Lichenihabitans psoromatis: one gene and its partner. The protein of the gene in region 1 binds, or shares a complex with, the protein of each later gene. Links are inferred from orthologs where the notes say so. Each region holds a gene or a part of one and is shown in the gene's direction. Other genes may lie near its edges. The genes, in order: ccmB and ccmE.

Evidence for each region.
Region 2: the proteins of ccmB (region 1) and ccmE are in contact, whole or in part, in a solved structure (PDB 8CE8), measured with the Escherichia coli proteins. The link is inferred for Lichenihabitans psoromatis from one-to-one orthologs.

What each region holds. Positions count from the first base shown.
Region 1 is NZ_CP036515.1:1,460,826-1,475,022, forward strand. Bases 4,141-6,967 are described here. They hold ccmB (heme exporter protein CcmB), read left to right. Parts: upstream 4,141-5,131; coding sequence 5,132-5,803; downstream 5,804-6,967. Other genes in these bases: acnA (aconitate hydratase AcnA), read right to left, coding at 4,141-4,331; ccmA (heme ABC exporter ATP-binding protein CcmA), read left to right, coding at 4,426-5,076; EY713_RS06805 (heme ABC transporter permease), read left to right, coding at 5,893-6,666; ccmD (heme exporter protein CcmD), read left to right, coding at 6,666-6,830; EY713_RS06815 (DsbE family thiol:disulfide interchange protein), read left to right, coding at 6,827-6,967. Also shown: EY713_RS06775 (DUF1194 domain-containing protein), read left to right, coding at 1-169; EY713_RS06780 (Rdx family protein), read left to right, coding at 166-483; mgrA (L-glyceraldehyde 3-phosphate reductase), read right to left, coding at 488-1,525; more of acnA, read right to left, coding at 1,635-4,140; more of EY713_RS06815, read left to right, coding at 6,968-7,426; EY713_RS06820 (TspO/MBR family protein), read left to right, coding at 7,466-7,963; hpt (hypoxanthine phosphoribosyltransferase), read right to left, coding at 7,960-8,490; EY713_RS06830 (zinc-ribbon domain-containing protein), read right to left, coding at 8,589-9,116; cell division ATP-binding protein FtsE, read left to right, coding at 9,343-10,005; EY713_RS06840 (cell division protein FtsX), read left to right, coding at 10,016-10,999; EY713_RS06845 (YdcF family protein), read left to right, coding at 11,064-11,786; EY713_RS06850 (lysophospholipid acyltransferase family protein), read left to right, coding at 11,818-12,594; EY713_RS06855 (hypothetical protein), read right to left, coding at 12,671-12,997; EY713_RS06860 (ABC transporter transmembrane domain-containing protein), read left to right, coding at 13,280-14,197. UniProt on the Escherichia coli protein: Required for the export of heme to the periplasm for the biogenesis of c-type cytochromes.
Region 2 is NZ_CP036515.1:3,095,954-3,110,191, forward strand. The notes cover bases 3,926-6,793. They hold ccmE (cytochrome c maturation protein CcmE), read left to right. Parts: upstream 3,926-5,052; coding sequence 5,053-5,535; downstream 5,536-6,793. Other genes in these bases: ccmI (c-type cytochrome biogenesis protein CcmI), read left to right, coding at 3,926-5,048; EY713_RS14410 (heme lyase CcmF/NrfE family subunit), read left to right, coding at 5,546-6,793. Outside these bases: 23S rRNA (guanosine(2251)-2'-O)-methyltransferase RlmB, read right to left, coding at 1-614; EY713_RS14380 (PepSY domain-containing protein), read left to right, coding at 771-1,103; EY713_RS14385 (response regulator transcription factor), read left to right, coding at 1,153-1,875; EY713_RS14390 (ATP-binding protein), read left to right, coding at 1,946-3,313; EY713_RS14395 (hypothetical protein), read left to right, coding at 3,389-3,844; more of ccmI, read left to right, coding at 3,915-3,925; more of EY713_RS14410, read left to right, coding at 6,794-7,537; EY713_RS14415 (cytochrome c-type biogenesis protein), read left to right, coding at 7,537-8,010; EY713_RS14420 (MarR family winged helix-turn-helix transcriptional regulator), read right to left, coding at 8,007-8,477; EY713_RS14425 (nuclear transport factor 2 family protein), read left to right, coding at 8,559-8,933; EY713_RS14430 (Do family serine endopeptidase), read left to right, coding at 9,079-10,650; EY713_RS14435 (response regulator transcription factor), read left to right, coding at 10,793-11,476; EY713_RS14440 (sensor histidine kinase), read left to right, coding at 11,460-12,947; EY713_RS14445 (bifunctional [glutamine synthetase] adenylyltransferase/[glutamine synthetase]-adenylyl-L-tyrosine phosphorylase), read left to right, coding at 12,944-14,238. UniProt on the Escherichia coli protein: Heme chaperone required for the biogenesis of c-type cytochromes. Transiently binds heme delivered by CcmC and transfers the heme to apo-cytochromes in a process facilitated by CcmF and CcmH.

The sequences.
Region 1 (14,197 bases):
CATGGACGGGCCGCGCTATCTCGTGGAACATACGCATCCACCAGGTGGACTTGCGGCCTATTACAAAACCAACGTGATCGGCGGCGTCGCCGCTTTCGTGTCGAGCGCCGAGAGCTTCGAGAGCTTCGATCGCTCGCTCATCGCCAAGATCGTCGAGGAAATTTCGTGAGCGACACCGACATCGGACCCGCGGCCGAGGCGCGACCCGAGGCCAAGCCGCGGATCGGTATCGTCTATTGCACGCAATGCCATTGGCTTCTTCGAGCCGCCTGGATGGCCCAGGAACTTCTGTCGACCTTCGGAACCGAGCTAGCCGAGGTCGCGCTCGTGCCGTCGACGGGTGGCACGTTCCGGGTCGAATACGACGACATCGTCATCTGGGAGCGCAAGCGCGACGGCGGCTTTCCGGAAGCCAAGGTGCTCAAGCAACGCGTCCGGGATCAACTCGACCCCGGTCGCGATCTCGGTCATTCGGACCGCTGAAGCCTCACGCCTCGGCCGGAATGGCCGACTGGCTCCGCCACAGGTCGATGCCGCCCTCGGTCGCATGCGTATCGATGCGCGCGAGTTCGTCGGTGTCGAAGGCCAAATTGTTGAGGGCATCGAGCGAATTGTCGAGTTGCTCGACCGTCCGCGCCCCGATGAGGGCCGACGTGACACGCTTATCGCGTAGCACCCAGGCGATCGCCATTTGAGCGAGTGACTGTCCGCGGGCTTGAGCGATGTCGTTCAGCGCCTTGATGCGGGCGAGATTGTCGTCCGAGACGTGATCGGGGGAGAACGACCCATTTTTGGCGGCGCGCGACGCCTCCGGCACGCCGTTCAGATATTTGTTCGACAGCAGGCCTTGGGCCAGCGGCGAAAAGGCAATGCAGCCGACGCCGATCTCCTCGAGTGTATCGAGCAGCCCATTCTCGACCCAACGGTTCAGCATCGAATAGGACGGCTGGTGGATCAGGAAGGGCGTGCCTTGCTGCTTCAGGATCGTGTAGGCCGCGCGAGTTCGCTCGGGAGAATAGGACGACACACCGACGTAGAGCGCCTTGCCGGAGCGCACGAGTTGATCCAGCGCGCCCATTGTCTCTTCGAGGGGTGTCTTAGGGTCCGGCCGGTGGTGATAGAAGATGTCGACATAGTCGAGGTTCATCCGCTTCAGACTATCGTCGCAGCTGGCGACGAGATATTTGCGCGACCCGAAATTGCCGTAGGGCCCGGGCCACATATCCCAGCCGGCCTTGGACGAAATGATTAATTCATTGCGGTAGGGACGGAAGTCGAGATCCATCCAACGGCCGAAATGGTCCTCGGCCGACCCGTAGGGCGGACCGTAGTTGTTGGCGAGATCGAAATGGGTCACGCCGCGATCGAAGGCGCGGCGCAGGATCGCGCGGCCGGTCTCGAAGACGTCGGTCCCGCCGAAGTTCTGCCAGAGCCCAAGCGAAATGGCCGGAAGATCGATGCCCGATCGCCCGCAGCGACGGAAGGTGGCAGTCTCGTAGCGGTGTTCTGCGGCCACATAGGTCATGATTGCTCCCTCGGAACGGGGGCGTGACCGCCTCGAAGACGCTCCGCCCGCTCGTCATTGTCCCCGATATCGACCCGCTTCCGCAGCGGGCCGATCGTTCAGGGGATACTCAGGCGGCGGCCGCAAGGTTGCGAAGCACGTATTGAAGAATGCCGCCGTGGCGGAAATATTCCAGTTCGTCGGCCGTATCGATGCGGCAAATCACCGGAACATGCGTCACGCGTCCCTTGTCGGACGTGATGACGGCTTCCATCGTCTGGCGCGGCTTTAGGCTTTCGCCCAAGCCGACGATCGACACCGTCTCGTCGCCCTTGAGGTTGAGGGTCTGCCACGACATGCCCTCTTCGAACGTCAGGGGCAGAATGCCCATGCCGACGAGGTTCGAGCGATGAATGCGCTCGAAGCTCTGCGCGATGACGGCGCGGATGCCGAGCAGTTTGGTGCCCTTTGCGGCCCAATCGCGCGACGAGCCGGTGCCATATTCCTTGCCGGCGAACACGACCAGCGGCACGCCCTCCTGCTTATACAGCATGGCCGCGTCGTAGATCGGCAGTTCCTCGCCTGACGGGTAGTGACGGGTCACGCCGCCTTCGACGCCGGGCACCATCTGGTTCTTGATGCGGATATTGGCAAAGGTGCCGCGCATCATCACTTCGTGGTTGCCGCGGCGGGTGCCGTATTGATTGAAATCCTGCGGGCGGACCTGATGCTCCATCAGGTAGCGGCCCGCTGGGGACGCGGCTTTGATCGAGCCGGCGGGCGAGATGTGGTCGGTCGTGATCGAGTCGAGGAACAGGCCGAGCACCCGCGCGTCCTTGATGTCCGCGATGGCAGCGGGCGTCTTGGTTAAGCCGTCGAAATAGGGCGGGTTTCTCACATAGGTCGAGGCCATGCTCCAATGGTAGGTCTCGCTGACCGCGATCTCGATGCCCTTCCAGTGATCGTCGCCCTCGAAGACGTTGCCGTATCGATCCGCGAAGGTCGCCTTGGTGACCGACGCCTTCCGCATATCGGAGACTTCTTCCTGGGTCGGCCAGATGTCGCGCAGGTAGACGGGGCCGTTGTGGCCCATGCCGAGTGGCTCGTTGACGAGGTCGACGTGGAGCGACCCTGCAAGCGCATAGGCCACGACAAGCGGGGGTGACGCGAGATAGTTGGCCTTCACGTCCGGATTGACGCGACCCTCGAAGTTTCGATTGCCCGAGATGACGGCCGACGCCACCACGTCATGGTCGTTGATGGTCTTCGAGATATCCGTCGGCAGCGGGCCGGAATTGCCGATGCAGGTCATGCAGCCGTATCCGGTCACGTTGAAGCCGAGCGCATCGAGATCCTGCTGCAGGCCTGTCTTGGCGAGATATTCACCCACCACCTGCGAGCCGGGCGACAGCGAGGTCTTGACCCACGGCTTGGTTTTGAGACCGGCCGCAACCGCCTTGCGGGCCAGCAATCCCGCCCCGATCATCACGTTCGGGTTGGAGGTGTTGGTGCAGGAGGTGATCGCGGCGATCACGACGTCGCCGTGGCCGAGATCGAAGGCGGCATTCTCGACCGAGAACCGCACATCGGTGTCGTCGACCTTATATTCCTTCAGCAAGGAATTGTTGAAGCTCGCCTTTGCGGTTTCCAGCGTGACGCGATCCTGGGGGCGCTTCGGTCCTGCCAGCGAGGGCACGACGTCGCTGAGATCTAGCTCGATCGTCTCGGTGAACAGCGGGTCGGGCAGCGATGAATCGCGCACCATGCCCTGCGCTTCGGCATAGGCCTTGACGAGCGCGACGCGCGCATCGGTCCGGTTAGTGGCCTCGAGAAAGGTGATGGTTTCTGCATCGATCGGGAAGAAGCCGCAGGTCGCACCATATTCCGGCGCCATGTTGCCGATGGTGGCACGGTCGGCGAGCGACAGGCTGTCGAGACCGGAGCCGTAGAATTCAACGAATTTATTGACGACCCCGAGCTTCCGAAGCATCTGCGTCACCGTCAGCACCAGATCGGTCGCGGTGCGGCCTTCCTTCAGACGATTGGTCAGTTTGAAACCGACGACCTGCGGCAGCAGCATCGATAGCGGCTGACCCAGCATAACGGCTTCGGCCTCGATGCCGCCGACGCCCCAGCCGAGCACCGCCAGTCCATTGACCATCGTCGTATGCGAGTCGGTGCCGACCAGCGTGTCCGGATAAGCGATCTGAACGGTTTCGCCGTCGATCGTCTCCGGGCGGCTCCACACCGTCTGCGACAGATATTCGAGATTGACCTGGTGGCAGATGCCCGTGCCGGGCGGCACGACGCGGAAATTCGAGAAGGCTTGCTGCCCCCAGCGCAGGAAGCGATAGCGCTCGCCGTTACGCTCATATTCGATATTGACGTTGTCGCTCAACGCCTGCGGCGTGCCGAACTCGTCGACGATAACCGAATGGTCGATGACGAGATCGACCGGGACCAGGGGGTTGATCTTGTTGACGTCGCCGCCGAGCCCGAGCATCGCGTCGCGCATGGCCGCGAGATCGACCACAGCCGGAACGCCGGTGAAATCCTGCATCAGAACCCGGGCCGGACGGAACGCGATTTCGCGTTCCTCCTTGCCACGCTTGTCGAGCCATTGCGCTACTTGTTCGATGTCGGCCTTCGTGACCGATCGGCCATCCTCGAAGCGCAGCAGGTTCTCGAGCAGCACCTTCATCGAGAAGGGAAGTTGCGACACGCCGGCGAGGCCGTTCTTCTCCGCCTCGGGAATGGAGAAATAAACGTATCTCTCGCCGCCGACGTCGAGCGTCCTGCGGCATTTAAAGCTGTCGAGCGAGGCCATAGCTTTTCCCTGATCGTGATGGGACGGGGGCGTGTTGTTGTAGATAGTTCTAAAGTTGCGGGGTACACGGAGCAAGGCTGCCTGCCAAGCATCAATGAGGTCTCGCCTGGATACGACCCGCTCTTCGCTGGCCCATCTTCTGGTCGACGACCTGACGATTGCCCGGGGCAGCCGCACTGTGTTGCAGGGCGTGTCGTTCAGCATCGCTCCGGGCGAGGCCGTGCAGGTGACCGGCCCGAACGGGGCCGGCAAATCCACGCTGCTGCGCGCGATCTGCGGGTTTCTGCCTTGGGTTTCGGGCACGGTCCTATGGACAGGAGCCGAGGGCGCCAACCGGGCCGATGCGCCGATGCTCGCCGAAAGCGTGCATTATGTCGGCCATGCCGATGGGCTGAAAACCGCACTGACGGCACGCGAAAATATCGAGATCGCGGCGGCCTTGAGCGGCGGCGTCACAACCTCGCCCGATCTCGCGCTGAAGCGCCTCGATCTGCTCCACGTTATCGACATCCCGGTCGGTTATTTATCCGCGGGACAGCGGCGGCGGGTGGCGCTCGCGCGGTTGCTGACGGCGCATCGTCCGCTATGGCTGCTCGATGAGCCAGCGACCGCGCTCGATCGCGCCGCGCAAGCCATGCTGGCCGAGATCATGACGGATCACCTGACCAGCGGTGGCTTGATCCTCGCGTCCACTCATGCGCCGCTCGACTTGCCGGGGCTGCGCGACCTGTGGCTCGAGCCGTGATGCGGGTCGGTCATCAGAATAAAGGGATTTCGCAAGTGATCTCGGACGTGATCCGGTGATCCGCGCGCTTCTGGCGCTGTTCCGGCGCGATCTCACCTTGGCGCGTCGCATCGGCGGCGGCGGCCTGATGGGCGTCGTCTTCTTTCTCAGTCTCGTCACCATCGTGCCGTTCGCGATCGGCCCAGACCTGAACCTCTTGTCGCGCATCGGCCCCGCCGTGCTCTGGATCGCGGCGCTTTTGTCTGGGCTGCTCGGGCTCGACCGATTGTTCCAAGCCGACGACGAAGACGGCTCGCTCGACCTGTTGCGGCTGAGCCCTGTTCCGCTCGAACTCGTGGTGCTGACCAAATGCCTCGCCCACTGGTGCGCCACCGGCCTGCCGATGGTGATCGTGGCACCTCTGTTCGGCCTGATGCTGGCCCTCGATGGTCCGGCGCTTTGGGGTGTCACGCTCAGTCTCTTGGTCGGTACCCCCGCGCTGACGTTCCTGGGTGCGATTGGCGCGGCCCTCACGGTCAGTCTCCGCCGCGGTGGGCTGCTGCTCTCGATCTTGGTGATCCCGCTTGCAGTGCCGGTGCTGATCTTCGGGGTATCGACCGCGCAGGCCGCGAGCGGCGGCACCGTCCCGTTCCTCACGCCGCTCCTGATCCTCTGCGGTCTCAGCCTCGGAGCTTTGGCGCTGGCGCCGTTTGCGGCCGCAGCGGCGCTTCGCGGCGCTGGGGAGTGAGGCACTGCGACGACCGGCGTCACCCAATCGGTTCATGCGACCGCAAGTCGTCGCTGGTAGGATGCGGCAGCTTGGCCTAAATTGAGGTCGTGTCGATCCTTACCACCTACGCCAACCCCACAAATTTTCTCCGGCTGACCGGCCGGCTGCTGCCGTGGCTCGCGAGCGTCGCGGCGCTCGCCCTGGCGGTCGGGCTGTATCTCGCGCTGTTCGTCGCACCCGCCGACTATCAGCAGGGCGAGACGGTGCGGATCATGTATATCCACGTGCCGGCCGCCTGGGTGTCGCTGTTGGCCTATCTGGTCATGACGGCCGCGGCGTTGGCGACGCTGGTCTGGCGGCATCCGCTGGCCGAAGCGGCCCAGAAGGCGGCCGCACCGCTTGGCGCAGCCTTTACGTTCATCTGCCTGGTCACCGGCTCGCTATGGGGCAAGCCGATGTGGGGCACCTATTGGGTGTGGGATGCGCGACTGACGTCGGAACTCGTGCTGTTGCTGATCTATCTCGGCCTCGTCGCCCTATGGCAGACGATCGAGGAGCCGGGCCGTGCGGCGCGCGCCGCTTCGATCATGACATTGGTCGGCTTCATCAACATTCCAATCGTCAAATTCTCGGTCGACTGGTGGAACACCTTGCACCAGCCGGCCTCGGTGTTCCGCATGGGCGGTCCGACGATCGCGGCCTCGATGCTGTGGCCGCTCCTCGTCATGGCGGTGGGCTATACGGCGCTGTTCGCGACCCTGCATCTGATGGCGACCCGCAACGAGGTGCTGCGACGCCGCGTGCGACGGCTCACCATGCTGGTCGCTGCGGGGGCGAAGCCGAGCGTCGCTCGTATGCGGCCCGCAAGGGTGTCGCCGTGATGGATCAGCCGGTCGACATGCACGTCGGTTTCATCGTCGCGGCCTTCGTGATCACCGGCCTCGTGCTGAGCGGCACCCTCGCGGCCGTGCTGCTCGATTATCGCGCCCAGTTGCGCGCCCTGGCGCGGCTCGGCCGCCCCGCCGGCAAGGACCTCGACGCATGACCGAGACGCCGCTTTCCGGGTCATCTGACATCGAGCGACCGCGGCGGCGCTTTCTCGTCATGCTTCCGCTGGTCGCCTTCGTGGCCCTGGCGGGCCTGTTCATGGTGCGGCTCGGCGCGGGCGATCCGTCCCGTATTCCCTCGGCCCTGATCGGGCGTCCCGCGCCCGTCTTCGCGCTGGCGCCGTTGCCAGGGCTCGAAACGCGCGGCCCCGGCGGCTTGACGGATGCCGATCTTCGTCAGGGTCATGTGACGCTCGTGAATGTCTTCGCCTCGTGGTGCGCCGAATGTCACGACGAGCACGACGCCCTGATGGCGCTGTCGCGCGACCCCGCGCTCGCCGGTGTCACCATGGCCGGCATTGTCTACAAGGAAGATCCTGAGAACGCCCGCCGCTACCTCGGCCAAAAGGGCAATCCGTTCGCACGCGTCGGGACCGACCCGTCCGGCCGAACCGGCATCGATTTCGGCGTCTATGGCGTGCCCGAGACATTCGTGATCAAGGGTGACGGTACGATCGCCTATAAGCTCGTCGGCGGCTTGACGGACGCGACACGCCCAGCCCTGCTCGAGGCGATCCGCAAGGCCGCGAGCTGACCGTTCCCGGCGTTTCCCGATCAACAGGTATGGTGCGCTTTGTCCTCGATTCCCTCACGATCCGGTCCCGGCACGATCTCGACGTCGCTCGCAGCCATCGCGCCCGTCGTCACCGCATTTCTGCTCGGTAATCTCGCGACCTTCCCGAATTTGCCGTGGTACGAGACGCTGACCAAGCCCGCGTTCAACCCACCCAACTGGTTGTTCGGCCCGGCTTGGACGCTGCTCTACATTTTGATGGCGGTCGCGTTTTTCCGCATCCTGCGGTTGCCGCCCGCGACGCGGGGGCGCAGCGCGGCCGTGATCTCGTTCCTGGTTCAGATCACGCTCAACGCCGCCTGGTCCTGGGCTTTCTTCGCCGGCCACAACCCACGCGTCGGTCTGATCGTGGTGGTGGCCCTCGTGGTCGCGGTTGCGGTCACGATGGTGTTGTTCTTCAGGCTGGATCGGATCGCGGGGTTTTGCTTCGTGCCCTATCTCGCCTGGGTGTCGTTTGCGACGGCGCTGAACGGCGCGATCCTGACGCTGAACGGCTAATTGTCGACGACGCCGATGTAGGGAAGTTGCCGATATTGGTGCGCGACATCCATGCCGTAGCCGACCACGAAAATGTCGGGACATTGAAAGCCGACGAAATCGGCCTCGAACGGCACGGCGCGTTTGCCAGGTTTCTCCAGCATCACGCCGGTGAAGACGCGGGCGGCGCCGCGCTCGATCAGCAGGGCCTTGGCATGCGCCAACGTGCGGCCGGATTCGAGAATGTCGTCCACCAGCAGAATATCGCGACCGGACACAGGCGCATCGATGTCTTTCACCACTTTGACGAGGCCCGACGACACGGTCGCATCGGCGTAGCTCGACAGGTGGATGAACTCGACCTCCGGTGCCATCCCCTTGCGGTGCATGGCGCGGATCAGGTCGGCCGCGAACATGAACGAGCCCTTGAGCACGGCGATGACCAGGAGATCATGCACGCCAACGGCCGCGATCTCGTCCGCCATCGCCTCGGTGCGATTCGCGATGGCGGTCTCGTCATACAAGACCGTGATGGATCGTCGGTTCATGGCGTGCCCCCGTCAATCCACCCTTAGAAGCCAACCCATCCGGCCTGGCAAGCCAAGGGGGACGAGCCAAGGGCGGGTCTAAGCCAGGCGAGAGTCGCTCAGGGGACGAGGCCCTCGGCGAAGCTGACACGGAAACCCTTGTCGGCGCCAAGCCGGGGGATGAGCGTGTGTGGGGTCGGTGCGGCCGTGCCGAACGAGATCCGGATGGCACCTTTGTGGATCAGCGGCACACCGATGGCCGCCACCACAGAGCCGATGCCGAACAGGCCGATCGCGATGGCGCCCAACGTGGTCCGGACTGTGGCGCCCGTCGACATTTGGCCAGGCTGTGGCCGGAGCCGCGCCCGCGCCGCGTTGAAGTCGATCGGCCGATCAGCCCTTTCGTTGCCCTGTGTGGCCGGTTGCGGCGTCGCGGGAATCCAGCCGCATTGAACGAACGGATCGGAACTCGTCGGCTCACCGACGGCACTCTGCGGTTCCGGCCGCGCCGGCCGAGCGGGCTCGTCGCCAGGCCGCACCAGCCACACGTCACGGCAATCGCCGCACCGCACGAGTTGTCCCGCTGCCGTCATATTGTCTGCATCGATATCGTAATGGATGGCGCAGGTTGGGCAGATGATCCGCATGGGGCGTCCGAATGCTGAAAGTTGGCTGCGGCCTTGAAAAGAATCGATGCGCCGCGCGCCGATGTCGCCATTGAGGCCGCTTATGGTTAAGGCGGATTTAATCCGTGGCGGGCTAATGAGAGATGTCCGGGCCGAATGCGACGACGCCCGAGCGGTCGTCCAAAATTGGGATGCGGGCTAGGGTTCATGGGGCGACTGATCGTTTCCGGGTGTTCAAGGATCGAGCATGGTGCGTTTTGAAAATGTCGGTTTGCGGTACGGAATGGGCTCAGAGATCCTCAAAGATCTCACCTTTTCGATCGAGCCGCATTCCTTCCAATTTCTCACCGGCCCATCGGGAGCCGGCAAGACGACCCTGCTGCGCCTGATCCTGCTCTCGCTCAAACCGACGCGCGGCCTCATCACGGTCTTCGGGCGCGACGCCGCCTCGCTGGCCAAAGATGAAATCACCGGGTTGCGCCGCAAGATCGGTGTGGTGTTCCAGGACTTCAGGTTGCTGGAGCATCTCACGACCTACGAGAATGTCGCCTTGCCGCTTCGGGTCAAAGGACGCGAGGAAGCGACGTATCGGTCCGAAGTGGTCGAATTGCTGCGTTGGGTCGGTCTTGGCGAGCGCATGCACGTGCTGCCGCAGATCCTCTCGGGCGGCGAGAAGCAGCGTGCCGCCATCGCGCGCGCCCTCATCATGCGGCCGGAGCTGCTGCTTGCCGACGAACCGACCGGGAATGTGGATCCGTCTCTGGCGCGGCGGCTGCTGCGGCTGTTCATGGAGCTGCATAAGTCGGGCACTTCGGTTGTGATCGCGACGCATGATCTCGCCTTGATGGACCAGTTCGAGGCGGCGCGCCGACTGGTCCTCGGCGACCGTCGCCTGCATGTTTACGAATGAGGAAGCCAGCATGGCTTTGGTGAAACGACCCTCTCGCGACGATGCTCCGGGTGCCGCGCAAACACCGGGTCGCTCGACGCCGGGCGAACTCGCGCTTCGCAAGGACATGCCGCTGGTGCCGATCAGCTCGATCGCGGGTCGGGCGCTCGTCACCGTCATCGCCATCATGACATTCCTCGGTTCGCTGACGGCCGGCAGCGCCATTCTGATCGCCGGGGCGTCGCGGGACTGGAGCCAGTCGGTCTCGCGAGAGATGACGATCCAGGTCCGCCCGATGGCGGGGCATGACATCGATGCCGAAGTCGCCAAGGCGGCCGCGATCGCGCGTGCGACGCCGGGCGTCGCGGATGCGACCGTCTTCGACAAGACGGAAGCGGAGCGTCTGCTCGAACCCTGGCTCGGGCAAGGCCTCGACATGGCGGAGTTGCCGATTCCGCGCCTCATCGTCATCCGGTTGCGTGACGAGGGTGGCGCCGATCTCGCGGCCTTCCGCAAGGCCTTGACCGATGCCGTGTCGGGCGTGAGCCTCGACGATCATCACCTCTGGCTGGCGCGTCTCGCCACCATGGCCAACACGGTCGTGGTCGTGGCGGTCTTGATCTTTTTGTTGGTGCTGGCCGCCATGGGTCTGGCGGTCGCCTTCGCGACGCGCGGCGCCATGTCGGGCAATCAGGAGATTGTCGGCGTGCTGCATTTCGTCGGCGCCGAGGATCGCTTCATTGCGCGCGAGTTTCAGAAGCATTTTCTCCGGCTGGGCCTCAAGGGCGGCCTTATCGGTGGCGGCCTCGCCTGCCTGATGTTCGTGGCGGCGGGTCTCGTTCAGAGCTGGATGGTGGCGACGCCCGGCGGTGACCAGCTCGAAGCCCTGTTCGGCTCCTTCACGCTCGGGCTGAAGGGCTATCTCGCGATCCTGGCGATCGCGGTCGGCATTGCATTCGCGACCGGAATCACGTCCCGCACCATCGTGTTCCGCCACTTGCAGGCACTTGAGTGAACCCGGCATCCGACGTCACCATGTCGCCTCTTCGACGGAGCGCAACCCAGAGGACGATGCGACCGTGACGGCCGAACGCGACAGTCCCGCTCGCGTGAGCCGACGCCACTCGCGACCCTCGCTGCTGCGCATGCTGAGCCGGCTGATCCTGTTGCTTTGCCTTTGTGCGACAGGCGGTCTCGTAGCCGGCTTTTTCTTGTTCGTGCAGACGCTCGACCGCAGTGAGCCCGAGCCAATCCACCACGCCGAGGGCGTCGTGGCGCTGACGGGCGGGGCCGATCGTATCACCGAGGCACTGGAATTACTGGCGAACGGCAATGCCGATCGCCTCCTGATCAGCGGCGTCAACCCAAATACATCCGGCCCCGCCATCGCGCGGCTGGCCCCTGAAACGCGTCGGCTCTTCGATTGCTGCGTCGAACTCGGTTATGCGGCGGAGAACACGGTCGGCAATGCGCTCGAGACCCGGCGCTGGGTGCGAACCCACAACATTCGATCCTTGATCGTTGTGACGTCCAACTATCACATGCCGCGTGCCCTAGCCGAAATCGGTCATGTCGTGCCGGGCGTCGAGCTTCTTGCCTTTCCGGTCGTGACCGAACGCGCCAAGGCCGGGGATTGGTGGGTGAACGGCCAACGGTTCAGGCTCGTTCTGGCCGAATACCTCAAATATGTCTTGGCTCTAGCGAGGCTCCATTTTGCTGATGCAGGGGAGGCCGGCCCTCGCGCGACCTCGCCGTCCCGGACGCTGGTCGGCGCGGAAACCAGAAAGGCGAACGCGCTCTAGCCTTTTGGCCGTCGATTTGGGACAAGCCATCATGCTGATCCTGCGCTCTCTCGTCTTCAACGTCGCGTTTTACATCGCGCTCGTGCTCATCATGCTGGTGCTGCTCCCCACCATCCTGTTCGGTCCGGATAAAGTGAAGGCGGCGGCCCGCATCTGGGGTCATGCCTCCTTGTGGCTGCTGCGCGTCATCTGCGGCACTAAGGTCGAATTCCGGGGACTGGAGCATATCCCGGAAGGGGGGTGCATCATCGCCCCGAAACATCAGTCTGTCTGGGAGGTCTTCGCGCTCATCACGGTGTTCAAGGACTTCACCTATGTGTTGAAGCGCGAACTCACGTGGTTGCCGCTGTTCGGCTGGTACATCGCCTGCGGGCGCCAGATCGCCATCGATCGATCGAAGGGGAGGGCCGCACTGTCCCAGGTGGCCCGCAAAGCGCGTGACATCATCGGCGAAAATCGGCAGTTGTTCATCTTTCCGGAGGGAACGCGGAAAGCGCCCGGTGCGCCGCCGGACTATAAATTCGGTGCCGCTTACGTCTACAACGACCTCAAAGTGCCATGTCTCCCGGTGGCACTCGACTCCGGCTTGTTCTGGCCGCGTCGCAGCTTCTTGCGACGACCCGGCACGATCGTGGTGGAGATTCTGCCGGTCATCGAGCCGGGTCTATCCGTCTCGGCTTTTCTTCGCACGCTGGAGGATCGCATCGAGACCGCGACCAACCGTCTGATGGCTGAGGCAATCGAGAAGGATCCAGGCTTAGCCGAGGGGCTCTATCGTGCGCCGGTCCGGGCTGTCGATCCGGCTTGAGGCGAGAGGCGGCGGGTCTGAAACCCTTTGGCCGGCACGGCCATCCTTGGACGGCCGTGCCTATTATCCGTGTCGCTTACCAGCGATGCCAGCGCCGATGCCAGCCATAGTGATGGTAGCCGCCATAACCCCAGGGCCGATGCCATCCATAAGGATGGCCGTAAAACGGGCGCGGACCATAAACCGGGCGCGGGCCATAATAGCCGTAGTTGGGCCGCCAGAAGCAGCGGTAGGGTCCGCACACCCAACGGGTCTCCTGCACGCCGGACACCTCGCCGGAATGCGCGACCGCGGCAGGATTGAGATCCACCATCGGCATCGCAGATGCGCCGATGGTCTGGGCCGCCAGACCGCCAAGCGCAAGCGTCGCTAAAACAGCACCTTTCGATAATTTGAACATCATCGTCTCCTCGAAGCGCCCCATAATCGCAGGCTACGGGACGCGCCATGAATTGCGGCTGAACGCCTTCAAATGAGGCCTTTCGCACGGCCCATGAATAACGCTTTGGGGCGCGATTGGTTGTCGTCGCGCGGGATTGCGGCCCGGCCCATCCGGCCCGATAGTGGCGTCAACACGACAAAGTAACGAGGGAGTAGGTCGATCACCCAGGACGCGGCGTCCGCCTTTTCGGACCGGTTGGGCCACGAGACGCCCCAGACGTCGTCGCCATATCGTTTCAGCCTGATGCCGACGCCCTGGCGGCGGAAGCGCCATGGGACACCCCTCGACGGAAAACCGTTGCCCAAGGCGCTGTTCGGCCTCGCCTGGCGATTGAGCGCCGGCGATCAGGTTTGGCTCTGCCTGCTGTCGATCAGCGTGGCGCTTCTCGACACCGCACCGATCGAGGTGCAGCGCCGAATGATCAACCACGCCATCAAAGAGAGCGGCATGCGCTCGATCATCATGCTGGCTCTGACCTATGCGGGACTTGTCCTGGCCCAGGGTCTGACCAAGCTGCTGTCGAACATCTACCGCAGCTGGGTGTCCGAACATGGCGTGCGGGTGCTGCGCTCCTACATCAACGATGGCGTCGACCCCGCTGCAGGCAACGAGACCGATGCGTCGACCCGAGAGGGAACGCAGATCTCGATGATCGTGGCCGAGAGCGAGCCGATCGGCGCCTTCGTCGGCGAGAGCCTGTCGGAGCCTTTGCTGCAGGCCGGCATCATGGTCAGCGTCGTCAGTTACCTCGTCTACCTGCAACCCGTGATCGCCCTGGTGCTTTTGGGCGTCTACGGTCCGCAGGTGGTGTTCGTTCCGCTCATTCAGCGTGCCATCAACCGGCGGGCACAAGCCCGAATCGCGACCTTGCGTGAGGCCAGTGCGGGCGTGCTCAGCGAGAACGGGACGGCAGGAAGCACCGACAAGCAGGAGGGCCGGTTCGAGCGCGTTTTCGAGCTCAACATGGGTGTTTATAAGCTGAAGTATTCGATGAATTTCCTCATGAATCTATGCCATCAGCTCGGCATAGCCGTGATACTCGGTGTTGGCGGTTGGTTCGTCGTGATCGGCAAGACTGAGGTTGGGACCGTGGTGGCGTTCATCTCCGGGCTCCATACCGTCAAGGATCCTTGGGACGATCTGGCGACCTGGTTCCAGACC
Region 2 (14,238 bases), 1.6 Mb from region 1 along the record:
TCGAGGGCGCGCGCGAGATTGACGACATGAACGACCGGCACGTGTTCGAGCCCGCCCGATGCGCTTTTCGCCAGCACGCCGGTCATATCGGGCGCGTGGCGCTCCGTCGTGATCATCGCGGCGACATCGAAGGCAGCGGCTGTCCGCATGATGGCGCCGACGTTATGCGGGTCGGTGATCTGATCGAGGACCAGCAGCGTGCCGATATCGGGCACGTCGCTGATGTCGAGATCGGCCAGGGGACGCGCCTCGACGACGACGCCCTGGTGCACCGCATCACGCGGCATTTTGGCGTCGAGATCGGCTCCGGTGAAGATCTCCGGCGTGATCCCGCGCGCCTCGAGCTCCGGGGCGAGCCGTTCCGCTGCCGCTTCGGTGGCCGACACCCTGAGAATCTTGCGGCCTTCTGACCGTAATGCTTCCTGTGCGGCGTGAAAGCCCCAGATCAGCGTCAACTCGGGCGTGGCACGGAGACGCGCCGTGGCGGTCTTGTAGGAGCCCGATAAGGGTGAGGCGCGATGCGGGGCCGAATGGTCTCGCTCGCGGCCGGGTCGTCCCGCTCCGGGCGCCGTCATGGAGGAGGGACTGGTTGGTGGCTGTCTCGGCCGTTTCATGACATTCGTCCATCGATGCGCCCTGATGATTTGGATGGGCGCGCGTCTGACCGAGATCTACAGGACGTCGCGGGCGATTGAAACGTCGGCCGACGCGAACCGTCATCATCACGCGCATTCATAAGGCGTTCAGCGCGATGAACTTAGGATCAAGCCATGACGTCTTTGGTTCGCATCATGGGGGCGGCACTGACGCTCGGGGTCGTGGGTCTGCCACACGTGGCTCAGGCCACTGAGACACGTCTCCGGACGTGTCTGTCGGCGGGGGAAACTCGCGAAACTCTGCAGACCATGAAGCTTTTGCCGCCCTATCGCGCTGTCGAAGAGGCAGGACGGGGGATGCCGGGCGAGTCGGTCGGCATCAAGCTCTGCCGTCTGAACCAACAGATGGTCTACGACGTGACGATTCTGCGGCATGACGGGCATCTCGTTCACATGCTGGTCGATGCAACCAATGGGACGTTGATGCCGCCCCGCCCAGGATCGTGATCAACATCGAGAGCCTGAATGAAGCCTGGACAATAGGAAAGGGTAGCCGGTGCGTCTTCTTGTGGTCGAGGACGATAAGGATCTGAATCGTCAGCTGTTCACGGCCCTCGAAGGCGCGGGCTATGCGGTCGATCGCGCTTACGACGGCGAGGAAGCTCAATTTCTCGGCGAGACAGAGCCCTACGACGCCATCGTGCTCGATCTCGGTCTGCCCAAAAAAGATGGTGTCTCGGTCCTCGAGGCGTGGCGCGCGGCCGGACGGTCAGCTCCTGTGCTGATCCTCACGGCGCGCGATCGCTGGAGCGACAAGGTGCGAGGGTTTGACGCCGGTGCCGACGATTATGTCGCCAAGCCCTTCCATATGGAAGAGGTTTTGGCGCGGCTTCGGGCACTGCTCCGGCGCTCGGCGGGTCACGCCACGGCCGAACTCGTGAGCGGATTGGTGCGGCTCGATACCCGCGCCAGCCGCGTGCTTGTCGACGGCAATCCCGTGAAGCTGACGTCGCATGAATATCGTCTCCTCTCCTATTTGATGCACCATGCGGGGCGCGTCGTCTCGCGTGCGGAGTTGGTCGAACATCTCTACGATCAGGATTTTGATCGTGACTCGAATACGATCGAGGTGTTTGTCGGTCGGCTCCGCAAGAAACTTGGTGTGGACTTGATACAGACCATGAGAGGGCTCGGATATCTCGTTGAGAATGCTGAACTTTCTGAACAAGCCGCAAAAGCCGGAGCGGGTGGCGGTCCAACCGGCAAGCGTGGAGCCTGAACGGCTGACGCGGCCGCGGTCGCGTGTCGTCGGATGGTTCAGCCGTCGATCGATCGCGACCCGCCTGTTCATGTCGTCGGCGTTCTGGAGCTTCTTCATTCTCCTGATCTCCGGCATTACGCTGAGCGAAATCAATTTTCACGCCGCCGAACTCGACTTCGACGAGAGGCTCGGCGTGTATCTTCGGGCGTTGATCGGGGATGTCGCGGCGGCGGGCGACGAAGGGCATGGGGCTGGGCAACTCGGCGAACCAATGTTCGAATTGCCGCTCTCGGGTTGGTATTGGCAAATCACCCGGCTTGATCAAGCCAAGCCGGATATCCGTGCCTCGAAATCCCTGTTTGCCGAACGGCTTCCGCAATTGGCCGATACCGGCGCGCCCATCACGGCCGGCGGCATTCGCAGGGGCTATGCGATCGGTCCGGATGATCGGCGATTGCGGATCGTCGAGCGTTTCATCGATGCGGGTGACGATGGCCGGTATCTGGTTCAGGTCGCGGCATCCCCGGAAGAAATGTCGGCCGATATCGACGGTTTCAACCTGGCGCTCGGACTGACGTTCGGGGTTCTCGGGCTCGTGCTTGTCGGCTCGACGGCCGTCCAACTTCGCTATGGCCTGCGGCCGCTCCGGCGAATTCGGGACGGTGTCGCGGCGATCCGGCGCGGCGAGGCCGAGCGGATCGAGGGCCGCTTCACCCCGGATCTCGCGCCGCTCGCGGGTGAGTTGAACCTCCTGATATCGTCCAACCGCGAGATCGTTGAACGCGCGCGGACGCATGTCGGAAATCTGGCCCATGCGCTGAAAACGCCACTTAGCGTGCTGGTCAACGAAGCCGATGCTCAGACGTCTGGCGGGTCCCAGGATCTCTCCACCCAGGATCTCGCCGCTAAGGTTCGCGAACAAACCGGTGTCATGCGCGATCAGGTCTCGTATTATCTCGATCGGGCTCGTGCCGCTGCGCGCGTCAGCGTGATCGGCACCGTCACTGAGGTCAAGCCCACCGTCGATGCGCTCGTCCGCACCTTCGGCAAAATCTATCGCGACCGGGATCTCGCCTTCGAGGTCACGGTTTCTGATAGTCTGCGGTTTCGCGGTGAGAAGCAGGATTTCGACGACCTGATCGGCAACTTGATCGACAACGCCGGCAAATGGGCCAAGCGCGAGGTCCGCGTCAGGGGCGAGGCGGCCCAAGATGACCGCGATGGCATTACCTCCGACATCGTGCTGATGGTGGACGATGATGGCCCCGGATTATCCGCTGATGTGCGCGACCTTGTGACGCGACGCGGGCGCAGGCTCGATGAGACTAAGCCGGGTTCGGGATTGGGCCTGTCGATCGTGACCGATCTCGCGGCTGCCTACGGGGGCGGCCTCACACTTCTCGACAGCCCGCTCGGTGGTTTGAGGGCTGTGCTCCGCTTGCCGGGGGCCGGCTGAAGCCTTAAGGCTCGACAGAGTTTCGCCTCCATGCCGCGCAAGGCACCGATCGGCGGGCTGTGACGGGGTGGATACATGCGGGTTCTGTGGGCAGTGGGTCTGTGTCTGGCGGCGGGTCTGGTTAATGCGGGCTGCTCGATGACGGGAGGCGGGAATTCCATTTCGGCCGCGACCCCGCCCGTGCCGGCTGCGCCGCCGCCGATCATGTATGGCACTTTCCTCGATGGTCCGGTCGGCTCCAAGCTCAGCCAGGCCGATCGGGACAAGGCTCTCGCGTCCGAGCAGGATGCGCTCGCGTCTGGGCAGCGAAAGACCTGGAAGGGCGAGCACGGCCTGTTTGGATTTGTCGAACCCGCGCCGGGAACTCCAGCATCCGCGATCGTGAATGTCAGCGCGCCGGGCGGCGCCGCTCCCGCGACGGCCGACTCCTGCCGCGCCTTCACGAGCACGATCTTTATCGCCGGTCGTCCGCAGGTCGGCCATGGCACGGGGTGCTCGAACCCCGACGGAACCTATCGCATCACGAGCTGATCCAAGCGGGCGATTTGGGTCGCTCGATCGGTGCATGCCTCGGTTTAGTTGAGTGGAGTTTGCGGTCGGTATGGTCTGGATCGTCTTCGCGTTGATGACCGCCGCCGTGGTGCTCTGTCTCGTCTGGCCGTTGGCGCGTACCGCTTCGTTTGCCCGTGGCAGGTCGGTCGATGTCGCGTTTTACCGAAGTCAGCTTGGCGAGGTCGACGACGACATCGCGCGGGGGCTCGTCAAGGCCTCCGAAGCAGATGCAACGCGAGCCGAGATCGCCCGCCGGTTGCTCCTCTCCGATAAGCGGCCAGAGCCTTCCGGCCCCGATGTCGGCTTCCGCAAGCGACGACTTGTTGCTGTCGTGGCGTCCGTCGTGCTGGTCCCGGTTTTGGCGATCGGCCTGTATGTTCGCGTTGGTCGTCCCGAGCAGCCGGATATGCCGATCGCCTCACGCGCCGCAGCTTCTTCGTTCGATCTTGCCGCTATTATCCCGAAGATCGAGGCTCGTCTGGCTGCCGATCCCAACGATGGGCGCGGCTTCTCTCTCATCGCTCCCATCTACTTTAAGATGGGCCGTTACGACGATGCGGCCCGCGCCTATGCGGCGGCACTTCGGATCCTTGGTGAAAATGCCGAGCGCCGCGCCGCCTTGGGGCAGGCGTTGGTGATGGCGGCCGACGGCGTCGTTACGGCCGAAGCGCGCGCCGCCTTCGACAAAGCGCTGAGCGACGATCCGACATTGCCGCAGGCCCGGTTTTTCGTCGCGGCCGCGACCGAGCAGGATGGAAACCGCGCCGATGCTTTGATCCTGTGGCGCAAACTCGCGGCCGACGCGCCGCCGGGCGCACCGTGGCTGGCGGCGGTGCAGGGTCATATTGCGGGTCTCGAAACGGCGGCCGTGGCGGGGCCCGCGACCCCGATGGCACGCAATTCCGAGGTTCCAGCAACGCCGGCCGGCGCCGTCATCGCGGCTTTGCCGGCCGATCAGCAGCAAGCCGCCATTCGCAGCATGGTGGATGGCTTAGCGGCGCGCCTTGTGCAAAACGGTCGCGATCCCGAGGGCTGGCTGCGTCTCGTGCGAGCCTATAGTGTGCTCGGAGATGCCAACAAGGCACGGGAGTCCCTCACCGAGGCCAGAAAGGCTTTGAGTGAGAATTCGGCTGCCCGAACCAAGCTCGACAATCTCGCCCATCAACTCGGACTGGAGGGATAAGGGTTTGACCAGGAAGGGGCGTCGTTTGGCCATCATCGGCGCTGCGGGCGGTGTGCTCGCCATCGCGTCCGGGCTCGTGCTGTACGCGCTTCGCGACAGTATCGTGTTTTTCTATGGCCCGACCGACCTCGTCGAGAAGATGCCTCCGCCCGGGACCCGCCTTCGCATCGGTGGGCTTGTCGAAGAGGGATCAATCGTCCGGCTCGGACAATCCAGTCTGACCTTCATGGTGACCGATCTGAAACGCGACGTAAAAGTGAGCTATACCGGGCTGCTGCCGGATCTGTTCCGCGAAGGGCAGGGCGTCGTCGCCGAAGGTGTGCTCGACGCTGCGGGCGGCTTTCGCGCCGATACAATTCTGGCCAAGCACGATGCCACCTATATGCCAAAGGATGTGGCCGACAGCTTGAAGCGGCAAGGCGTGTGGCGCGGCGACCAGAAGGCCGCGAGCGCCAGCAGCGGCGAGGTCGCGAAGGCTATCCCATGAGCGCGCGCAGATGATCGTCGAAACCGGCCATTATGCCCTTGTTCTGGCGCTTGCGGTTGCGTTGGTGCAGTCCGTCCTGCCCATTTGGGGCACGCGGCGCGGCGATGCCGGGTTGGCGGGTGTGGCGGCGCCGGCAGCCTGCGTTCAATTCGTTCTGATCGGCTACGCTTTCGTGGCGCTCGTCTACGCCCATGTCACGTCTGATTTCAGCCTCACCAACGTGGTCGAGAATTCGCTGTCGACCAAGCCGCTGATCTACAAGATCTCCGGCGTCTGGGGGAACCACGAGGGCTCGATGCTCCTGTGGGTGTTGATCCTCGCGGTGTTCGGCGCAGCGGTCGCGACGATGGGCCGTGGCATGGCCGACGATCTCCGGGCCAACACATTGGCGGTTCAAGCCTGGATCGCCTCGGCGTTTTTGCTGTTCATCCTCTTCACCTCGGATCCGTTCGCACGACGGTTGCCGGCACCGTTCGAGGGGCAGGATCTCAATCCCATCCTGCAGGATCCAGGGCTGGCGATCCATCCGCCGCTGCTCTACCTCGGCTATGTCGGCTTTTCGATCGTGTTCTCTTTCGCGGCGGCGGCGTTGATCAGCGGCCGGCTCGATGCTGCCTGGGCCCGCTTCGTGCGCCCCTGGGTCCTTATCGCCTGGGGTTTTCTGACTCTCGGGATCGCGATGGGCTCCTACTGGGCCTATTATACGCTCGGCTGGGGCGGGTTCTGGTTCTGGGACCCAGTCGAAAACGCCTCGCTCATGCCGTGGCTGGCCGGAACCGCGTTGCTGCACTCGGCGGCCGTCATGGAAAAGCGCGAAGCCTTGAAGATCTGGACCGTGTTTCTGGCGATCCTCACCTTCTCGCTGTCGCTGCTGGGCACCTTTCTGGTGCGTTCGGGCGTGCTCACCTCGGTACACACGTTCGCGACCGATCCGACCCGCGGTGTCTTCATCCTGGCGATCCTGACGGTTTTCATCGGCGGCTCGTTGGCGCTCTACGCGTGGCGCGCTCCGACGTTACGGCAGGGTGGTTTGTTCTCGCCGGTGTCGCGCGAGGGCGCGCTGGTGTTTAACAACCTGCTGCTGACCACCTGCTGCGCGACCGTGTTGACCGGCACACTTTATCCGCTTGCGCTGGAATCGTTGACTGGCGAGAAGATTTCGGTCGGGGCGCCGTTCTTCAACCTGACGTTCGGCCCCATCTTCGTGCCGATCCTGCTGGCGATGCCGCTCGGCCAGTCGCTGGCCTGGAAGCGCGGCGATCTCGTGGGCGCGGCGCAGCGGCTGATGGTGGCTGCGGCGCTCGGTTTTGCACTGGCGCTCGTTCTGGCGACCGTCATCAAAGGCGGCCCGGTGCTGACCGCGATGGGGGTCGGCTTGGCGCTCTACCTCATCATCGGAGCCTTTGCCGAGATCGCCTCCCGCGTCGCCGGTCGTGGTGTTCCAATCGGAGTTATGCTGTCGCGCGCCGTTGGCTTGCCACGCTCGGCTTGGGGGACGGCGCTGGCGCATGCAGGCATCGGTGTCACCCTGATGGGTCTTGCCGCGACCGGCTGGGGCGTTGAACGGGTCGTCGCGGTCAAACCCGGCCAGACGACGGATCTTGGCCCCTATACCGTAACGATCCGCGACCTGCAGACGCGGCAGGGTCCGAACTATAGCGAAGTCGCGGTCCCGATCGACGTGCGGAGCGGCGGTGTGCTCGTGACCACGATCGATCCGTCGAAACGCACCTTCCCGGTACGCCAGATGAGCGTGACGCAGGCCGGTATCGCCACGATAAATCTCGGTCAGGTTTATATCAGCCTCGGCGATCAGCATGACGATGGCTCGATCGACGCCCGGATGTTTTGGAAACCTCTGGTCACGATGATCTGGATCGGCGCACTCATCATGGCGCTGGGTGGCGCCGTGTCCCTGTCCGACCGGCGGCTTCGCATCGGCTTCGCGCGCCGCGCGGCGCGCGCGCATCCCGCCCCGCTTGCCCCACAAGCGGCCGAATGATGCGGCGTCTGCGGCTATGGTTGCTCTACGCGCTTCTGGCGCTGCTGCTCGTGCCGTCGCTTGCCCATGCGGTGCAGCCCGACGAAATTCTGCCGAACGCCGCTTTGGAGGCGCGAGCCCGCGACCTCTCGTCCGAACTGCGATGTCTCGTCTGCCAGAATCAATCGATCGACGATTCAGCCGCGACCCTGGCGCGCGATCTGCGCCTGCTGGTCCGTGAGAGGCTCGTCGCCGGTGATAGCGACCAACAGGTCCGCGATTATCTCGTGGCGCGTTACGGCGACTTTGTCCTGCTGAAGCCACCGTTGCGGCCCGAGACGGCGTTATTATGGGGCATGCCGTTCTTGCTGCTTCTGCTCGGGGCAGGCGGCCTGCTGATGGCGCGGCGACGACATGCGCCTCTTGCCGAACCGCCGCTGAGCGACGCCGAGCGCGCCGCACTGAGCCGTCTCGTGGAGCCGCCCTCGGTTTAGGGGCGGGGCTCGCTCGCGCTGCTTCCGTCATCACTCGCGAGTCGATCGAGATTGGCGATGAGCCGCGACAAGAGCGAGACGAATTCGGCCTCTTCCGCCTCGGTGAAGCCGCTCATAGCCTCACTGTTGCCTCGGAACAGAGCCGTGACTGCGGTCGGCATTCGTGTTTTTGCGACCTCCGTCATCACGACGCGTTGGCTGCGGCCATCGGTCGGGTCAGGCGTGCGCTGGACAAGACCGTCCCGCTCCATGCGGGCAAGCATCTGCGCCATTGGGGGCTGCTCGACCCGAGCAAAGCGGGCGAGATCACGCTGCGTGCTCGCCTGACCATTCTGAAGTGCGACCAGCACCGGAACTTGGCCGACGCCGAAGCCGAGCGGCTTGAGGCGAGCCTCGCTCAGGCGGGCAAATCCGCGCGCCGCCAGAGCGATCAGGTGGCCCGGCGTCGAGAGTACATCGAGGTTCATCGACCATCTCCTGTTGCCGATACTCTTATATAGACGTACATATGTATATCGCGTTTGCGATCATGCCAAGGAGAGAACCCGATGGACCATGCGATCGAGACCATCAAGCGGATATATGAGAGCTTCAACGCGCGCGATATCGACGCCGTGCTGGCCGTGCTGGCCAATGATGTCGCCTGGGCCAACGGGATGGACGGCGGTCACGTTCATGGCCGCGAGGCCGTGCGCGCCTACTGGACACGCCAATGGTCGATCGTCAGTCCACATGTCGAGCCCGTCGGCTTTGAGACGATGGCCGATGGCTCGATCTTGGTCGAGGTTCGGCAGTCCGTTCGCGATCTGGAAGGAAAGCCGCTCCAGGATCAAACCCATGGGCTGACCGATAAGATGGTCGGCCATATCTTTCGTGTCGCCAACGGAATGGTCACGTCTTTCGACATCCGGAGCGAGGCATAGTCTCCCGCTATCCTGCTCGATCAGCGAACCGTTTCTTACGAAGATTTCACGCGACGGAAATGGTCGCGTAAGCCGCGCTACTCCATGTTGCCTTCATAAGCACGACACGCAAGGCGTGCTTCGGATCAGCCCGAGGAGTTCAACAATGACACAGCCCGGCCAAATCAATCCCCTGCAGGGATCGGCGTCGACCTCTGCTTCCCGCGCCCCCCGCACCCGTCTTCGTGCCGCCCTTCTGGGCGCCGTCGCGGTCATCGCGGTTGGCGGCGTCGCGGCCGAGACCACTTTGATGAGCGTCGCGCCCGTTCACGCAGCGCAGATTGCGCCGGAAGCCGCGCCCGCACAGATCGCGCCCGGCTCGTTCGCCGATGTGGTCGACCGGGTCAGCCCCGCGGTCGTGTCCGTCAAGGTCAAGATCACCGAGGCCGACGATAGCGACAGCGACAACAGCGCTGGCAACAATAACCAGCGCGCGATGCCGAACATCCCGAAAGACGACCCGCTGTACCGCTTCTTCAAGCAGTTCGGCGAGGGGCAGGGTATGCCGCACGCGCATCCGCGCACCGGCATGGCGCAGGGTTCGGGCTTCTTCATCTCGAAGGACGGCTATGTGGTGACCAACAACCACGTCGTCGAAAATGCCACCGACGTGCAACTGACGCTGAACGACGGCACTGTCGTCCCTGCGACGGTCGTCGGTACCGACAAGAAGACCGATCTGGCCCTGCTGAAGGCCAAGACCGGCGACAACTACCCCTTCGTTCCCTGGGATGACCACACGCCTCGCGTCGGGGATTGGGTGATCGCGGTCGGCAACCCCTTCGGCCTCGGTGGCACGGTGACGGCCGGTATCGTGTCGGCGCGCGGCCGTGACATTGGTGCCGGGCCCTATGACGATTTCCTGCAGATCGATGCGCCAGTGAACCGCGGTAATTCGGGCGGCCCGACGTTCAACACGCAGGGTCAGGTCGTGGGCGTCAACACCGCGATCTTCTCGCCATCCGGCGGGAGTGTCGGTATCGGCTTCGCGATCCCGGCCGAGGTCGCCAAGGACGTCGTGGCCTCGCTGAAGGCCAATGGGTCGGTGGCGCGCGGTTGGCTCGGCATCCAGATTCAGCCGGTCAATTCCGACATCGCCGACAGCCTCGGCCTGAAGGACACCAAGGGCGCGCTCGTGGCCGAGCCGCAGAAGGGTTCGCCGGCATCGAGCGCTGGCATCAAGTCGGGTGATGTCGTGACGGCCGTCAATGGCGACATGATCGACGGACCGCGCGAGTTGTCGCGCAAGATCGCCAATATGGGACCCGACAAGAAGGTCGATCTCACCATCTGGCGCGATGGCACCAACAAGGTGGTCCCCGTCACGCTCGGCAAGTTGCCGGCCGATAAGGAGGCCAAGGCCGAGGTTCCGGCGCAGGACGACAAGGCCGAGATGACCTCGCTCGGGCTGACCTTGGTGCCATCGTCGGTGGTTCCCGGCGGCAGCAAGGAAGGCGTCACGATCGCCGAAGTCGATCCGGACGGCATCGCGGCTCAGAAGGGTCTCAGCGTCGGCGACGTAATCCTTGAGGCTGGCGGCAAAGCGGTGTCGAAGCCGTCTGAAATCACGGCCGCCTTCTCGGCTGCGAAGAAAGACGGCCAGAAGGCTCTGCTGCTGCGCGTGAAAAGCGGTGATTCGATCCGCTTCCTGGCTTTGGCCACGAAGTCTGTCGGCTAAGCCGACGGCCCGCCACGTCTAGGCCGGTGGGTAGGCCAATCGATGCGGCAGTCCGGCTTCGGCTGGGCTGCCGGTCCAATTTTCTCGCCCGCTTGGCTCGTACCCGCTGATATGCGGCGCGAAAGTGTCATACATGTCCAGCATGAAGATTCTGATCATCGAAGATGATGCGGAGGCCTCGGCCTACCTATCTAAAGCCTTCACCGAAGTCGGTCACCTCCCCGACGTCGCGTCGGACGGACTGGAAGGCTACGGGCTTGCCCGGGACGGTCAATATGATGTCCTGATCGTCGATCGCATGCTGCCCAAGATGGACGGGCTGTCGCTGATCGGCGGCCTGCGCGAACAGAAGATCGAAACGCCGGTCCTGATCCTGTCGGCGCTCGGGCAGGTCGATGACCGGGTCAAGGGTTTGCGCGCAGGCGGCGACGACTATCTGACGAAGCCTTACGCGTTTGCGGAACTGCTCGCCCGAGTCGAGGTGCTGTCGCGGCGGAAAACGTCCGGCTCCAGTGACACGACAGTCTACCGGGTCGGCAATCTCGAGCTTGATCGCCTCTCCCATAAACTGCTGCGGGCCGGCAAGGATATCGTGCTGCAACCGCGTGAGTTTCGCCTGCTCGAATATCTCATGAAACATGCCGGGCAGGTCGTGACCCGGACGATGCTGCTCGAAAATGTCTGGGACTATCACTTCGACCCGCAGACCAATGTGATCGATGTTCACATTTCCCGCCTTCGTTCGAAAATCGACAAAGGGCCGGAGCCGCCGCTGCTCCACACTGTTCGCGGTGCCGGATATATGATTCGTGACGGCGCTCGGTAAGCTCTTCCGCACGACAGTGTTCAAGCTGTCGCTCGCCTATCTGATCATCTTCGGGATCGGTGCCGGCTTCGTGCTCGGCGGCGTCGCCTGGAACGTCAATCTCCTGCTCGACGAGCAAATTGGGCAGACCGTCGAGGCCGAAATCACCGGCCTTGCGGAGCAATACGAGACCGGCGGGATGCGACATCTGGTCGACATCATCGAACGGCGTTCGGCCCAGCCCGGCTCCTCGCTGTATCTTGTCACCAACTATGCCGGTGAGAAACTGGCCGGCAATGTGACGACGCTCCCGTCCGGCGTGATCGATCATCCCGGCCTCGTCGAAACGCCCTACGAGCGCCCGAACGACAAGGGCCAGAATTACACGGCACTGGCTCGCATTTTCCTGCTGCCGGGCGGATTTCGGCTTATGGTCGGGCGTGATCTCGACGAGCGGGAAAGCCTGCGAAAGGTCATCACCCACGCGCTGATCACGTCGTTGCTCTGGCTTGCGGGCATCGGCACCTTTGGCGGCATCGTCGTGGCGCGGCGCGTGCTGCACCGGGTCGACGCGATGAGCGACAGTGCAGCCACGATCATGACGGGCGACCTCACGCGGCGCTTACCGACCGGCGGCACGGGCGACGAACTCGATCGGCTGGCGCAGAACCTCAATGCGATGCTGGACCGCATCGGTGAGTTGATGACGGGCATGAAGGAAGTCTCGGACAATATCGCGCATGATCTTCGCACGCCGTTGACGCGCCTGCGGAACGGGGCCGAGCAGGCGCTGCGGACCGCGAAGACGCCTGAAGATTATCGGCATGCTCTCGACAAGACGATCGAGGAAGCCGATCGCCTGATGAGCATCTTTTCGGCGCTGTTGATGATCGCGCGAGCCGAGGCGGGCAGCAGCCTCGGCGTTGTCGCTCCCTGCGATATCAGCAGCGTGGTGCGTGATGTCGTCGAACTCTACGAACCCTCGGCCGAGGAAGCGCATATCGAGCTTCGCAGCGACGTGCAGCCGGATCTCGTCGGGTTGGCCAGCCGAGAGTTGATCGGGCAAGCCGTCGCGAACCTGATCGACAATGCGCTGAAATACGGTGCGCGGACCTCCAATGATCCGGCTGAGGCGATGGGTGCCGATAGTGCGCATCCGGCCTTGATCGAGGTGAGCGTCAGCCGCGACAGGGACGCTGTGGTGATCGTCGTGGCGGATCGGGGTCCGGGTATCGCGGCCGTCGACCGATCACGCGTGCTCGAACGGTTCGTCCGACTGGAAGGGGCGCGCTCGCGTCCTGGGTCTGGGCTGGGTCTCTCGATGGCGGCTGCGGTCGCGCGGTTGCATCATGGCGAACTCCGCATCCAGGATAATGCGCCGGGCTTGCGGGTCGTCCTGTCACTGCCGGCTCTCGACAAACGGCATGGGATCGAGGCCCCGCGGGAGTCGCTGCTCCTGCCGCGGCCTGTCGAGGCTGCTCGCGTGTCATGAGCGAAGCCTCCTCGTCCCTCGCGGCGCAACTGCGCGACGCACCCCGCCTGACACGCCCCGATCTTGCCCGAGATCGGGTCGAAGCATGGCGGGCGGGCCTCGACCCTCGTCACGCCATCGGCTTTGCGGCGCCAGAGGTCGACGCGCTCCTGCTCGGCCTCGCCGATCATTCGCCGTATCTCTGGCGGTTGGTCGTAGCAGACGACGCGCGCTTGTCTGCCATGCTGGCGGAGGCGCCGGAGCAGCATCTCGAGCGCTGTCTCGAGACGATGGACCAGCGTTGCGACAGTCCCGCCATCCCGGTCGCCGACGTCATGCAGGCGCTCCGGCAAGCGAAGGCGTCCGTCGCCTTGTTGGTGGCGCTTGCCGATCTGGGGGGCGTCTGGTCGGTCGAGGCGGTGACGGCAGCGCTGACGCAATTCGCCGACCGCGCGGTTTCGGCGGCGATCCGCGTGCTTCTGCGCGAGGCGCATCGATCCGGCAAATTGGTGCTCGCCGACGTCGATCGGCCGGAAATCGGCTGCGGCATCGTCATTCTGGCGCTCGGCAAGCAAGGCTCGCGTGAGCTGAATTACTCGAGCGATATCGACATCGTGGCGTTTTTCGATCCGGACACGCCGACGCTGGCCGCCAAGACCGTCGCGGCGCCTTTTTATGTCAAGCTGGTCCAGAGCTTGGCGCGAATCCTCAGCGAGAGGACGGGCGACGGCTATGTGGTGCGCGTCGATCTGCGGCTGCGACCCGATCCAGGCTCCACCGCAGTCGCACTCGGGCTGTCGTCGGCCTTCTCGTATTATGAACGCTACGGCCAGAACTGGGAGCGGGCAGCGCTCATCAAGGCCCGGCCGGTCGCTGGCGACACAAGCCTCGGGGACGCGTTCCTACGCGATCTCTCGCCCTTCATCTGGCGCAAATATTTCGACTATGCCGCCATCGCCGACATCCATGCGATGAAGCGACAGATCCATGCGGTCCGGGGCCACTCCGAGATCGCGGTCGCCGGACATGACGTGAAGCTCGGCCGGGGTGGTATCCGCGAGATCGAGTTCTTCGTACAGACGCAGCAACTCATCTTTGGGGGACGGCGGCCCGCTCTGCGCGGCGCTCGCACGTTGGACATGCTGGCCGAATTGCATCGGGACGGCTGGGTCGATGCCGACGCGGTCGAGGATCTGTCGGCGGCTTATCGCTTCCTCCGGACGATCGAGCATCGCCTGCAGATGATCGCCGATGAGCAGACCCAGCGCCTGCCATCCGATCCGTTGGCGCTCGCGGCTTTCGCGAACTTCGC